Regions from separate parts of the Bacillus sp. OTU530 genome, predicted to be linked through region 1. Evidence: riboswitches for the same ligand, from Rfam matches in the RefSeq annotation. Region 1 holds a riboswitch; each other region holds the start of a gene.

Region 1 (4,882 bases):
GGAGCAAGTACCTGTTGCTGTGTGGGAATGTGAATCAGACGATTGCATAGGATGGATGAGAAAAAATTTTTCCTTTGGTGATCATCCCGATTGTCCACTATGCGGAATGAAGATGAAAAGTGGAGAGCGCTTGCTATATACGTTACCTGACTAATATTTGATAAAAGGCTAAGCTATTTCTTCATTACAGCTTGGCTTTTTATTTTACTCAAGATTTTGGCAGAGTCTTTAGTTTATCCAAGAAGGTAAAAATGGCGATAATCCCAATGTTGAGCAATTAAACAGAATACGGGGTGAGATGATGGAAATAGAAAGAGTAGCAAAAAAGTTGCAAAACCGTGTTCCTGATATTTTAGGGAATGAAGATTTTTCAAAGTTTGCGGTTCTCTTACCGCTCATCAAAAAAGAAAATGAAATTCACATTCTATTTGAAGTGAGGTCTCTCCAATTACGAAGGCAGCCTGGGGAAATTTGTTTTCCTGGCGGGAAAATAGATCAAACCGACCGGGATGCGGAATATACGGCAATACGGGAAACATCGGAGGAACTTGGGATATCCTTGGCAAGTATTACAAATGTATTTCCTTTAAATTATATGGTTTCTCCTTTTGGGACCATCATTTATCCGTATATAGGGTTCCTTGAGAACATAGAACAAATGCAGCCTAATCCTTCAGAGGTTGAAGAGATTTTTACAGTTCCTTTAGACGATTTACGGAATATCCAACCCGAAATTTATAAGCTTCATTTTAAAATAGAGCCTGAGGAGAGTTTTCCTTTTGATTCAATTGTCGGTGGTAAAAATTATAACTGGCAGGTGCGAGGTCTGGATGAATATTTTTATTACTACGAGGATCGTGTAATTTGGGGGTTAACGGCTAGAATTCTTGCACATTTCTTGGAAATATTGGATGAGAAGTGAGTCCGAGTCGGTAATTTTGAAAACTTTTTAAATTATTTCTTGAAAACTTGACATATTTAATCTATGATAGGAATTATTAAATCATAAAATGTTAGAAAATTACATATTTTGTTATAACTCAATAGGATAAGATGCCAGAAGGCTTAAAAGGGAATTCGGTGAGAGTCCGAAGCTGTCCCCGCAACTGTAAGTGTGGACGAAATGAGCAGACCACTATATAAGAATGCTTCTGTAAAAGAGGGGCTTATATGGGAAGGTTCAAAGTAGAGTGATACACAAGTCAGGAGACCTGTCTTATCTTATAAAGTTTCAATTTCTTCGGGGATGGAGAATGGGAAGCGACGATGCAAGGGACTGGTCTCTATTTGCCTTTTTGTGTCCACTTCATCCGCTCAAATTCCATTGGGCGGATTTTTTGCATTTTGTTAGCTCCTAGTTCTTATCGTTCGAATTGTTTTCCTAAAATTGTATTTTGGGATGGAAAGAAAAATTATATATGACTCGAGTTAGGTGCACAGCATGTGTTGTGTTTAAAAGGGAAGCACGGTTAAAATCCGTCACGGTACCCGCCACTGTATAGGGGAGTTTTTTTGCATATTATGTCACTGAGTTTGATTGGGAAGGCGCAAAAAAGCAAAGATCTGAAGTCAGGAGACCTGCCTAGCATGATTTGTTTCACGAAACCTACGGGCTTATAGGGGAAGTGCAATATCGCAGCATTTTTTCTTATGCGCATATTCTGCACCCCTATCTGATAGAGGTGCTTTTTTATTTTATTAGGATAAGAGGAGGCGTTAAGATGACAACTTGGAACTTACGGGGAACAAAGCATCATGTGCTGATTTGTAATGGAAGCAGTTGTATGAGAAAGGGCGGGGAGGAAGTTACAAATGCAGTTCGTGACGAGATTGCCGGTTTGGATTTAGATACGGTTGTACATACAACGAGAACACGCTGTAATGGGCGCTGCAAGGATGCTTGTGTGCTGATTGTATATCCAGAAGGGACTTGGTATCAGGCTGTTACGCCAGAGCTGGGGACGGAAATTGTAAGGCAGCATTTGGCTGGAGGACAGGTTATAGAAGATGCGATTATATATGAGTATAACGATGCTGGTTTTGTGGCACCAGAGCAAACAGACTGTATTGTTGGAGTATCAAAACCTGTAAAGGAGAAGATCTAAATGGAATTTGCTATATTAGCGATTTTGATAGCGATCCGATATGGCATGGATAGGGATCAGGCGACTGAGATTGGAACTTTTATTTCCGCCATATTTATCATGTTTGGACTTTTGTGGAGACCTATAAAGGCTAGACTTTGTCCTGTAATGGATTCTATCACAGGGGTGTATGGTCTTAGGGTTTGAGGATGTTTATGTTACTGAAATGCCGGAGGGAGGCGCTTAATGATGAAAGGAAAATTACTTGTAATTGGCTTTGGTCCAGGAAGCTTTGAACATATTACCGAACGGGCAAGAGAGGCACTACAGGAAAGTGATGTTATTATCGGCTACAAAACCTATGTGGACTTGATTGCAGGGTTATTAACAGGACAACAAATTGTCAGTACTGGTATGACAGAAGAAGTAAGTCGTGCTCAAGAAGCGGTGAAGCTAGCTGAGCAAGGCAAGAAGGTTGCTGTTATCTCAAGCGGTGATTCCGGTGTATACGGAATGGCAGGTCTTGTGTATGAGGTGTTAATTGAACAGGGATGGAAAAGGGAAACAGGCGTCGAGGTTGAAGTTGTACCGGGGATTTCTGCTATTAATTCTTGCGCTTCTTTATTAGGCGCTCCTGTGATGCATGATGCATGTACCATTAGCTTAAGTGACCACTTAACACCGTGGAGCATAATTGAAAAACGAATTGAGGCTGCAGCTGCAGCAGATTTTGTAGTTGCACTCTACAATCCGAAAAGCGGAAGAAGAACGAGGCAAATTGTAGAAGCGCAAAGAATTTTACTTCAGCATCGTTCTCCACAAACTCCTGTTGGATTAGTGAAAAGTGCGTATCGCGACCGTCAAGAGGTTACGATTACAAATTTACAGGACATGCTAGAGCATGATATTGGGATGCTTACAACTGTTGTAATTGGGAACTCTTCCACGTTTTTATATGAAGATTTGATGATTACACCGCGCGGATACCAAAGGAAATATACGCTAGGAAAAACAGAGCAGCCTTTAAAACCGCATCAACGTTTACAAAGAGAAGCGGAGCCATGGGCGTTGGAACAAACAATCGCGATCAAGCAGGAGCAAAAACCGCAGGCAGTTTCATCAAGGGACATAGCTGAGCAGGCACTTCTGGCTGTTACGGGTGGAGAATATAAAAATGAAAAATCTATCCTTACACAAGCGGTTCTTTCTATTTTTGAGGTTGCAGTCAGCCCAGGGGTTGCTAATAAAACATTTACCCCAGCACAAATGATGGCAATTGCCGAAGCTGCGGGGGAGAAAGGTACCATTACATATACGCCTGATCACTATGTAAAGCTCCAGGTTCCAACCGATAACCCGCAGAATTTAGTAGAAAAGCTTACTGCTAGAGGTTTGGTGCTGTCTCCAATTGGTGAAGTAGCAACAGTGAAGGCGTGTGATTTTTGTGATGGGGAGAAGAAGGATTCCATTCCGTACGCTGAAGCGCTCCAAGAGAGCTTAGGTAGTATGGAGCTGCCAAAGGAACTGAAAATTGGTTTTAATGGTTGTGCGATGGCGTGCTACGGAGCAGTGCAGGAGGATATTGGAATTGTGTATCGTAAAGGAGCGTTTGACTTATTTTTAGGCGGAAAAACGATCGGACGAAATGCACATCCTGGTCAATTAGTTGCAGAGGGGATTCCAATGGATCAGCTTGTAGATGTAGTAGAAACTATTGTTCATGAATATAAAGAGACAGGGTACCCAAATGAGCGTTTCTTTAAATTCTTTAAGCGCAAAAAAACCCTGCAAGGATTTCAACATGAGGATGTCACGCCAAAGCTACAGATAGAGCCGGCTGCATGTGGGGATTAACAGAAACAAAATCTTTTCTATATAGGAGGAAATAAGATGCAAGCAGTTTTATTTGTCGGACATGGCAGCAGAGACCCGGAAGGAAATAAACAGGTAAGGCAGTTTATTGAAAATATGAGCTCCAGCCTAGACAATTCATTATTAATTGAAACATGCTTTTTAGAATTTGAGCGACCAACAATGAGTCAAGGAATTGATACATGTGTAGAGAAGGGCGCGGAGCATGTGATTCTGATTCCAATTATGCTGCTTCCGGCGGGACATTCGAAAATTCATATTCCAGCAGCAATTGATGAAGCAAAGAAGAAGTATCCAAATATTCGATTTACGTACGGCAGACCGATCGGAATTCATGAGGAAACGTTTGAAATTTTAAAAACAAGGCTGCAGGAAATTGGAGAGAATATAGAAGAAGCGCCAGAGGATACGGCTGTTATGCTTCTTGGTCGAGGCGGCAGCGATCCGGATGCAAACAGTGAATTGTATAAGATCGCAAGATTGCTATGGGAAAAGACGAATTATAAATTAGTAGAGCCAGCCTTTATTGGTGTTACAAGCCCTCTTACAGATGAGGGAGTATCGCGCTGTATCAAGCTTGGAGCAAAGAAAATTATTATTCTTCCTTATTTTCTATTTACAGGCGTTTTAATCAAGCGTTTAGAAGAGATGACAGAGCAATTCCGCCTCGAATACCCAGAGGTTGAATTTCAATTAGCTGGATATTTTGGCTTCCATTCTAGATTGCAAACGATTTTAAAAGATCGTGCAGAAGAGGCGCTGCAGGATGAAGTGAAAATGAATTGTGATACATGTCAATATCGTCTTGGCGTGATGGAGCATATACATCACCATCATCATGATCATGATCACGATCATCACCATCACGATCATCACCATCATCATGACCATGACCACGACCACCATCATGATGCGGATGAAAAGGC
Region 2 (4,882 bases), on a different contig from region 1:
TTTTTTTTAAGATACTCAAACAAAAATGATTGGCCATTTCGGTAAAAACGCGGATCATAAATGCTGAGTCTATCCTCGCTGATGTGTAATGCTATCCACTCTCTTCATCTTCTTTCATTCCCATACTTTGGTGTAACTTTGCTCCATAGGGCTTTCAAATAATCCACTCCCTGAAAACTGGCTGCGGGAGCTAAGCATTATCTAAAAATGAATATGGGATACAAAGGTTTTTCGTTCGGTAATGTTTAATATCCTAATATAAGTACTGAATTTACAAAAATCAGGAGGTTGCTATGCAAAGTCATGAATTAAAACAAATCATAAAAAATGCAGATCTTGCAATCAACCAAGAAAACTTTGATGATTTAATGAACTTCTATTCAGAAGATGCCACTTTAGTTGTAAAGCCTGGAATGCTAGCTAAAGGAAAAGCAGAAATCCGTCGGGCATTTGAGGCTATTGCTAATTATTTTAATCATAGTTTAATTGTGAATCAGGAAAAGATGGAGATCATTGAAACTGGCGATACAGCATTAGTTATTGCAAAAGCAATTTTGAGCGCCAATCAAAAAAAAGATTCAGAATTCTCCATGGAGAGAACCACAAAGTACGTATTTAAAAAAGAAGCTGATGGAATTTGGCGTTGTATAATTGATAATTCGTATGGGGCTGAATTGCTTCAGTGATAGGACTCTCGATTAAGCGAATCTCCTCATAAGCAAAAATTAACGATGTATACCAGTTTCTATAGAAAGAGAGGCTGTATTCCCCATGCAGAAGATTGAAGCGGAAATAGAACACTTTTTCATCTCTACAAGCAAAGAACTTCTCGATCTAGATATGATTCACGAGTTTTTAAGTGTGCAATCTTATTGGGCAAAGGATATAAAAAAAGAGTTAGTCAATGAAATGATCAATCATTCATCTCTTTGCTACGGCATCTACAAGAAAACACCCGATATCAATAGCCGCTTCCAGCAAGTTGGGTTTGCAAGAGTTATTACCGATTTCGTTCGTTTTAGTTGGTTAGCGGATGTTTTCATTCTTCCAGCATACAGAGGTGAAGGACTAAGCAAATGGTTATTAGACATCATTGTGAATCATCCTAAACTGAAGGGCACTCGTTTTATGCTGGCGACCGAAGATGCTCATGGATTATATAGCCAATACGGATTTGGTTCGTTGAAAAAACCAGAGAATTTTATGATGAGACAAGCAGATATGGCCTTAATTCTTGAAGGGCATAGTCTAAAATAATTTAAATCTTGTATACTAAATGCTCCTCTCTTTAGAGAGATCTGTATTAACTTGCGGAAGGAGATAAAAATGATTTGTCTGGCAGAGGCAAAAGATGCACATTTAGTTCATGCAGTTACGATGGCTGCATTTGAGGAGTATCGACATATAGACATTCCCTCAAGTGCTTTAAGCGAAACAGTACATTCCATCCAGGAATCGTTATCTCACAATAAGGAACAAGCCTGTTTATACATACAAGATGAAACTACAATTGGCTCAGCAAAATTCTCATTAAATGAGAATTCCCTTTATTTTTCTCGCCTCTCTGTTTCTCCACAGGAACGAGGAAAAGGCATCGCAAAATCCATGCTTTCATGGCTAGAGACATATGCCCGCCAACACGGCAAGCGAGAAGTTCTCTGCCAAGTACGTATGTCTGTCCCGCAAAATATAAAATTATATGAATCTGTTGGATATGTGATATGCGGTGAAGAAGTAGTGATAAAACCAAACGGAAGTGAAGTAAACACTGCATTCATGAAAAAAATATTTGAAGGACGATTAAAAACTATCTAACAAAACCGTCCGCTTTTGAGTGCTTACGTTAAGCTGTAACCATTCGTAAAATATTAAGGGTTGTCTCCATTCTAAAAGGTCTGAACCTACTATTACATCCTAATACGGTACTCAAAAAAAGCAGCAACGACACCCCATATAGGTATCGTTGCTGCTTTACATATTTTATGCACGTATTGTTTGGTTTGCTACAAGCTTTTCATGAAAAAGTTTTGCTGCTTCAACTGTATACCTCATCAGTGATCTTACATCACACAAAAATTATATTTATAAAATAAATAAGTAAGTATCGAGTACAAGTTATTTTATATTCGTATAAACGGATGAGAAAAACTATCCAATCGGCGAGTTTTCTTTAAAATTCTTTTTGACAGCCTGTGTATCTCATGCTAAGATGACTATCATATTCAAAATATTAAAAACTCTTATTGAGAGTGGTGGAGGGACTGGCCCTGTGAAGCCCGGCAACCATTTGACAGTTTTGTTGAAAAGGTGCTAATTCCCGCAAAGCAGATTGCTTTGACAAATAAGAGAGGATTTCATAAATAATGAATACCTCTCTATTGGGAATAGAGAGGTTATTTATATTTAGGAAGAGGTAAACTAAGGGCGGGTCGAGACCCAGCCGCTTGTCTTATTAAAATTTCATAAGAAAATGCATCAGGTGCTGTGTGAATGATTCACTCAGCTTAAAAGGGAAGACCGGTGAAATTCCGGCACGGTCCCGCCACTGTGATGGGGAGCGACTTATCAATGAACCACTGTTTCATATTGAAATGGGAAGGGATAAGAAGCGATGAACCTAAGTCAGGAGACCTGCCTGTTGTGTGCGCTTATACTCTACGTGGACATAGAGAGGAGTGAGGAATACGTGTTGGGAAAATCAGGATATCTCAACTCTAGTTAACTATGCGTATAAATCTCTCTTTTCTATTTAGAAAAGGGAGATTTTTTAGTTGGGGATAAACTACAAACATACAAGGAGTGTAAAACATACGATGAATACAGTAAAAAGCTCAAATTTAGGATATCCAAGAATTGGTGAAAAGCGTGAATGGAAACAAGCACTTGAACAGTTTTGGGCAGGGAAACTAGAAAAAGAAGAGTTTTTAAAACAAATTGAGGAGATTCGTCTACAGCATCTTCAGAAGCAGCATGAACAAGGAATTGACCTGATCCCGGTTGGAGACTTTAGCTTGTATGATCACGTGCTTGATACAGCGGTTATGTTCGGATTAGTGCCACAACGCTTTGAATATAGCGGAGGTAAGGTATCACTTGAGACGTATTTTAATATAGCACGAGGCACGACAGGTGCGGTTGCATCTGAAATGACAAAATGGTTTAACACAAACTATCACTATATTGTTCCCGAGCTGGGCGAAGCAGTGCCTGCTCTTGTCGAAAACCGTCCACTTCAATTCTATAAAGAGGCGAAACAAAAGCTTAATATTGCTGGAAAGCCAGTAATATTAGGACCTGTAACATTTGTAAAGCTTTCAAAAGGCTATCAAAGAGGTGAATTTAAAACCGTCGTGAATCAATTTGTACCGCTTTATGCTGACATTTTACGTGAATTACAGCAAGAAGGAGTAGAGTGGGTACAAATCGATGAACCGATTTTAGCAACTACGATTTCAAAAGAAGAGCTTGCATTATTCAACGAGGTTTATCAAGCATTACATGAAGCAGCGCCAAACATAAAGGTGATTTTGCAAACGTATTTTGAGAGCATTGAACATTATGAAGAGGTTATCTCACTTCCTGTTCAAGGAATTGGACTTGATTTTGTACATGATGCCGGCCAGAATCTTGCGGCTTTGAAGCAGTACGGTTTCCCACAAGATAAGGTGCTTGCAGCTGGAGTCATTGATGGACGCAACATATGGCGTGCGAATCTAGATGATAAGTTTTCTGTTCTTGCGGAGATTACAGAGGTCGTTTCAAAAGATCATCTCATTGTACAGCCTTCATCAAGCTTATTGCATGTGCCTGTGACAGTGAAAAACGAAGAAGCGCTCGATGAGATCTTAACAGGTGCATTAGCGTTTGCTGATGAAAAATTACATGAAATTGTTGTACTTACAAAAGGACTGCAAGAAGGAAAAGAAGCGATACAGACAGAAATCACTGCGAGTGTAGAAGCTATCAAAGCATTAAATCAATCATCAGTTCGAAACAATACAGAAGTTCAGGAAGCGATTCGCAGCCTGCATACGTATAAAGCAGATCGCCAAGCACCGTTTAGCGTACGCCAAGGCTTGCAAGAAGAAGCTTTTGAATTACCGCTGCTTCCAACTACAACAATTGGTAGCTTCCCGCAAACACAAGAAGTCAGAAAACAGCGTTTGAAATGGCGCAAAGGCGAGCTGACTAATGCAGAATATGAAACATATATAAAAGCAGAAATTAAAAAGTGGATCGACATTCAAGAAGAGCTTGGTCTAGATGTGTTTGTACATGGAGAGTTTGAACGTACAGACATGGTTGAATATTTCGGTGAGAAATTAGCCGGCTTCCAATTTACGAAATTTGCTTGGGTACAGTCATATGGCTCTCGTTGTGTGAAGCCGCCGCTTATTTACGGTGACGTGTCCTATCAAGAACCAATGACAGTTGCAGAAACTGTATATGCCCAATCGTTAACAGACAAGCCTGTAAAGGGAATGCTAACAGGTCCAATCACTATTTTAAACTGGTCATTTGTACGCGATGATATCCCACGCTATGATGTTGCAAATCAAATTGCACTTGCACTTCGCAAAGAAGTTGAGGCACTTGAGGAAAATGGAATTCGCATGATTCAAGTCGATGAGCCAGCGATTCGCGAAGGACTGCCGTTAAAACAGGAGAAAAAGCAAAGTTACCTTGGCGCTGCCGTGTATGCATTCAAGCTTGCAACAGCGTCTGTCCAGAACGATACACAAATTCATACCCATATGTGCTATTCAGACTTTAAAAATATTATCGATGCTATCAAGGCGCTCGATGCTGATGTAATTTCAATTGAAACATCAAAGAGTCATGGGGAGTTAATTCATTCCTTTGAAGAAAATACGTATGACAA
Region 3 (4,882 bases), on a different contig from region 1:
AAACCGCTTTTGTTCATAAGGATCGCGATTAAAGGCGCGTACAACTCGAACTCCCATTAAGCCCTCGCGAAGAATTAAATTAAGCGTATCGAGTTTTGTTTGCATGACTTTAAAAAGCGGAAGCCCTTTGGACATAACAAGGAAAATCGTCAAAGCCAAAATTGGGATAATTGCTACAATTACAAGTGATAGCTTTGCATCCTTTGTCACTGCCATGATCACCCCGCCAACAAACATAATCGGGGCGCTAAGCACCATCCGCATGAGCATCACAAGCACTTGCTGTACTTGCGTAATATCATTCGTTGTTCGGGTAATAAGGGAAGCTGTTCCTATCTTGTCAAATTCCTGAAGTGAAAATGCCTCAACACGTGAAAAAACCCGTTTGCGCAGCTGTTTGCCAAACCCCATTGCAGCCTTCGATGAAAAATAGCTGGCAACCACTGAGCAAGCTGCCCCAATCGCCGCAATGAGCAGCATAAGAGCGCCGATTCGCAAAATATAGTTCGTATCTCCTTTTACAACACCGGTATCAATAATATCTGACATTAATGTTGGCAAATAGAGATCAGACATGGACTGGATGAAGACAAGCACCAGCACTCCCGCAATCATCCCAGCAAATGGCCGTAACTGACGAAATAGTTTTAACAACGAGCATCCTCTCCGTTCTCTGTCGTTTCTGTATCTATCATCAATTCATACAATTGCTGGTGGAGTTCTAATAATGTGTGGATGGATTCCTCTGATAGTTGCGACAGGACACCCATCATTTTTTGATATACTCCATTTGGCTCATTATGCATAAGCAGTACTTGCTCTCTGCCAGCCTCAGTTAATTCAAGCTCTACCTCTCGACGATTTTCTTCTGGGATGCTGCGCTTTAGAAATCCTAGCGTTACCAAGCCATCGACACTTGTACTCAGCGTACTTTTCGGAAATAGCAACCGTTCGCCCAAACTCTTTTGCGAAATCACTTGTGCAGGGAACATTGCTTGTAAAATCAAAAACTGCGGCATACTCAAATTACTGTTTTTGATGCTCGCCTGCCCCCATCGTCCAAAGTTTCGTTGAATCCTCCAAAAAGATCGCAACACTTGAATGGTTTGTTCTAATTGTGGGTTATTTTCATTCATATGCTCCCTCTCTTCCTTGTTCATATTTGAACCATTCTAATAAAAACTGTTCTAAAAAGGATAATTAACCTAATGAATTAATTGTATATGTAACATCCAAAATATGCAAGGAAATAACGCTAGTTTGCTTATCTTCCCTTTCATTATTCTTGTAAGGATTCACTGCACAAACCGTGAAGATTATATGCTAAAAATCATTGTTGATGATATGTAACAATTAGCTTGCGAACCATATGTAACCATAGTTTATAATGAATGAAACGAATAAAAATATAAAAGTGCTCAAGACAGAATCTGTTACGAGATAATAGGGAAGTTGGTGAAAATCCAACGCAGCCCCCGCTACTGTAAACGTTAAAGAAAACTCGCCAATTGGCAAGCCCTGCTCCCTGGGCGAAGACAGAGGCGCAGCTCTACTTACACTGTATTCCTAAAACTTCTGGCTACGTCGCATTCACTTCTAGTTAGAAATTTATACCTTCCCACAGTGTGAAATAGCATTGCCCGGAAAGAAAGACAATCGGGTAGTTACGAAGCCAGGAGACCTGCTTTTATATACTAGTTCCAATTTCTTCGGTGGGAAGGAAAGGATTTCATACGTATATTGATAGAATCTCCCCATATTCTGTCAATATGCTTATTTGAAAACCTTAGCTTCAATGGTTAAGGTTTTTTGTATTACATACTCCTTTCACGCAAGAAGAGCATATCAGCTGCTATTAAGAAACTTATACCTTTCCGTACAAATACAAATAAGACTAGGTGGTGTTGAAGCTTTGTTTACTCATGAAGAAAAAGATGCGATTTATAAAGTAATAGAAAAGAGAAGAGATATTAGAAGTTTTCTCCCTGACGCGGTGCCGCAGGAAGCAGTGGCACGTATATTAGAAGCTGCGCATCATGCACCTTCGGTTGGATTTATGCAGCCTTGGAATTTTATTTTAATCCAATCGGATGAACTGAAAAATCGCTTAGCTTGGGCCGCAGATAAAGAAAGACGGGCACTTGCGATCCATTATGAACAAGATGAGCGGGCCGCAAAATTCCTTAATCTCAAAATTGAGGGCATGAAAGAGGCGCCTTTAACAATCTGCGTTACATGCGATCCTTCCCGGGGAGGCTCGCACGTACTAGGTCGTAATTCGATTCCTGAAACTGACATCATGTCAACCGCCTGTGCTATTCAAAATATGTGGTTAGCCGCTTGTGCTGAAGGGTTGGCGATGGGCTGGGTGAGCTTTTATAAAAAGTCGGATATTCGAGACATTTTAGAAATTCCTCCTCATATTGATCCAATAGCTTTAGTTTCTATTGGATACACGGACACATATCCGACAGCTCCTATTTTAGAAACAGCGAACTGGGAGAAAAGGCGGGCATTAGAGAAGCTTATCTTTCATGAAAAATGGGGACAGTAAAGAAAACTCGCCGGCTGGCAAGCCCTGCTCCCTGGCAAAGACAGAGACGTAGCCCTACTTATACTTTATCCCTAAAATTTCTCGCCACGTCGAGTTGGCTTCTAGCTAGAAATTTATACATTCTTAAATATGTAATACAAAAGCAAAACGGGTGTCTCAGCGTGGAGACACCCGTTTCTTTCTATTAATTATTAGGCAAACAATGCACCAATAATCGGATAGCGGAATGGACGGTCATCCAGCGCACGGATAATGCCCATAATCGGAGCAATCAATGCCATCAGTCCAAACACGATAAGAAATGGTATGCCAATCAAAATCCAAGAAAAGAATATTGAAATGGAAATCAATACACCCATAACAAGGTGAAAAATTACTGCCTGCAGCGATAAGCTTTTTACTTCTCGATTTGAGCTAAGAAAATATACGATAATAGGAACTAACACCGGTGCAAACCATGTGCTAGCATGAACAAGGATCTTAAGTCCCTTATGTTCCATTTGAGCTGAACTCCTTTTTAATTATATTTTGTTTTGCTATATTTTTATTATACAACAGTTCATAACTCAAGTTCATAAGACCTAAGACTGATTTTTTATCAATCACCTTAGTAATTTTTCATACCAGCTTGGATGAACGCGAAAGTGGAAAAGATTATTCCTTTAAAAGTCGATGTATTTTAAGTATAATTTAATTGAATAGTCAAAAATGTATACATTTTATATTTCTTCTACAGGAGATACAAATGAAATATGATTTTGTAAAATTAAATGAAATAATAGAGCTATCAAATGGTGGTCATATACTATATGTTTATGAAGATACAGAATGTTATGTAAACAATGCAGTGTCGTATATAGTTAGCGGTCTCGAGCAAAAACATCATCTATTGGTGGTAGATAATCGGGAACTATTACTACTTATTAATCAAAAACTGGAAAACATCCTTCCCGAGGAAAAGCTAGCCATGGTACATTACACAGATAACTTTGATTTTTATCAGATGCATGGAAATTTTGATGTGAAGAGCATTGTAAATCATTTTGAGCAAATATTAGAGCCTTTTTTCAAGAAAGACATCTCTATCCGTACATGGGCACATGTTGATTGGAAAGAACAAGATAATATAGCTTCCATTCTTAAAGAATTTGAAGATCGGGCAGATTGTTGTATAAAAGATGCAGGACTCGTTTCTGTTTGTGCTTATGACGCTCATACGCTAACTGTTCCTCTTCAAATGGATTTAATGCGCAGTCACGAATATTTCATGACAGACAAAGAACTTACTCGGTCTTACTTGTATAGAAATACAAAAAAAACAGTAATTTTCCCTTCGCTTTCTGTCCAAATTAAAATGCAATCGGAAATGGATTTATATAAGCAAAAACTAGATTTTGTACATGTTGTATCCCACGAGGTGAGAAATCCTCTTACTGTAATCAAAGCATATTGTTCTATCATATTAGAGCAAGGATTGAATTCCATCGAAGAGAACCTCAGTAAAATTAAAGATATAAGAGACTATGTCGATGTAATTGATAATGAAATGAATTATATTATTCATACAGAACAGATGCTGTCCAATGATTTGCTTTGGAAGAAAGAACTTGTTGAGCCATTACCTGTGATTCGAGACGTCATTGAATTTATGACCATTAAAGCACGTACGTACGCAAAATCTAGAGCTTCAACATACGCTCGACTTGCAAGGTAACGAAAAGATGTATACGAATAAGATTGGTTTAAAACTAATTTTATCAAATCTCTTAAGCAATGCCATTAAATATAGTTATGAACAATCCATCGTTACACTTTCCGTTTTAGCTGCTCATGATAAAATTGTCATGAAAGTGAAGGATCACGGGATAGGAATGACTGAAGAACAAACAAGGGCATTATTTAAAAAATACGGGAAATTCAATCCTCATAAAAGCGGTTTGGGAATAGGCCTGTATATGGTAAAGGAACTTATCGACCATTTTGAAGGATTCATCCGCATAGATAGCCAGCTTGGTGCAGGAACAGAGGCTATAGTAGAATTACCGTTAAAGCAATAAGCAAAACAGGCTGTAGAGCAACTTGCTCCACAGCCTGTTTTACACTATAGGAAAGTATAAATTTCCAACTAAAAGTGATTCGACGTAGCCAGAAATTTTAGGAATACAGTGTAAGTGGGGCTACGCCAAATAGCGAGTTTTCTTTATAACAAACATTATTCTTCATCCACCAAAGCCTCTACCCCAAAATGATCAGAGACGACCGATCGATTTACATCGTTAAAAATCACTTGTGAATAGGCTACTTGGCACGGCTGATTCGTCAAAATCA

Evidence for each region. A riboswitch is a leader RNA that binds a small molecule or an ion and turns the genes downstream of it on or off. The one in region 1 is predicted to bind cobalamin.
Region 2: linked by a shared signal. The riboswitch ahead of metE (5-methyltetrahydropteroyltriglutamate--homocysteine S-methyltransferase) and the one ahead of AAHB12_RS16265 ((2Fe-2S) ferredoxin domain-containing protein) in region 1 are both predicted to bind cobalamin.
Region 3: linked by a shared signal. The riboswitch ahead of bluB (5,6-dimethylbenzimidazole synthase) and the one ahead of AAHB12_RS16265 ((2Fe-2S) ferredoxin domain-containing protein) in region 1 are both predicted to bind cobalamin.

What each region holds. Positions count from the first base shown of each region.
Region 1 covers NZ_JASATP010000020.1:78,770-83,651, forward strand. The annotation lists gene AAHB12_RS16255 (cold-inducible protein YdjO-related protein) at 1-154, shown strand, start outside; gene AAHB12_RS16260 (NUDIX hydrolase) at 302-922, shown strand; cobalamin riboswitch at 1,035-1,233, shown strand; cobalamin riboswitch at 1,414-1,600, shown strand; gene AAHB12_RS16265 ((2Fe-2S) ferredoxin domain-containing protein) at 1,722-2,105, shown strand; gene cobJ (precorrin-3B C(17)-methyltransferase) at 2,334-3,938, shown strand; gene AAHB12_RS16275 (sirohydrochlorin chelatase) at 3,975-4,882, shown strand, end outside.
Region 2 covers NZ_JASATP010000002.1:34,519-39,400, reverse strand. The annotation lists gene AAHB12_RS01555 (YybH family protein) at 294-686, shown strand; gene AAHB12_RS01550 (GNAT family N-acetyltransferase) at 772-1,257, shown strand; gene AAHB12_RS01545 (GNAT family N-acetyltransferase) at 1,327-1,815, shown strand; SAM riboswitch class I at 2,238-2,348, shown strand; cobalamin riboswitch at 2,461-2,653, shown strand; gene metE (5-methyltetrahydropteroyltriglutamate--homocysteine S-methyltransferase) at 2,814-4,882, shown strand, end outside.
Region 3 covers NZ_JASATP010000017.1:21,418-26,299, reverse strand. The annotation lists gene AAHB12_RS14155 (ABC transporter ATP-binding protein) at 1-654, opposite strand, end outside; gene AAHB12_RS14150 (MarR family winged helix-turn-helix transcriptional regulator) at 648-1,136, opposite strand; cobalamin riboswitch at 1,396-1,703, shown strand; gene bluB (5,6-dimethylbenzimidazole synthase) at 1,913-2,554, shown strand; gene AAHB12_RS14140 (DUF4870 domain-containing protein) at 2,746-3,054, opposite strand; gene AAHB12_RS14135 (MEDS domain-containing protein) at 3,300-4,268, shown strand; gene AAHB12_RS14130 (ATP-binding protein) at 4,276-4,611, shown strand; gene AAHB12_RS14125 (endonuclease/exonuclease/phosphatase family protein) at 4,767-4,882, opposite strand, start outside.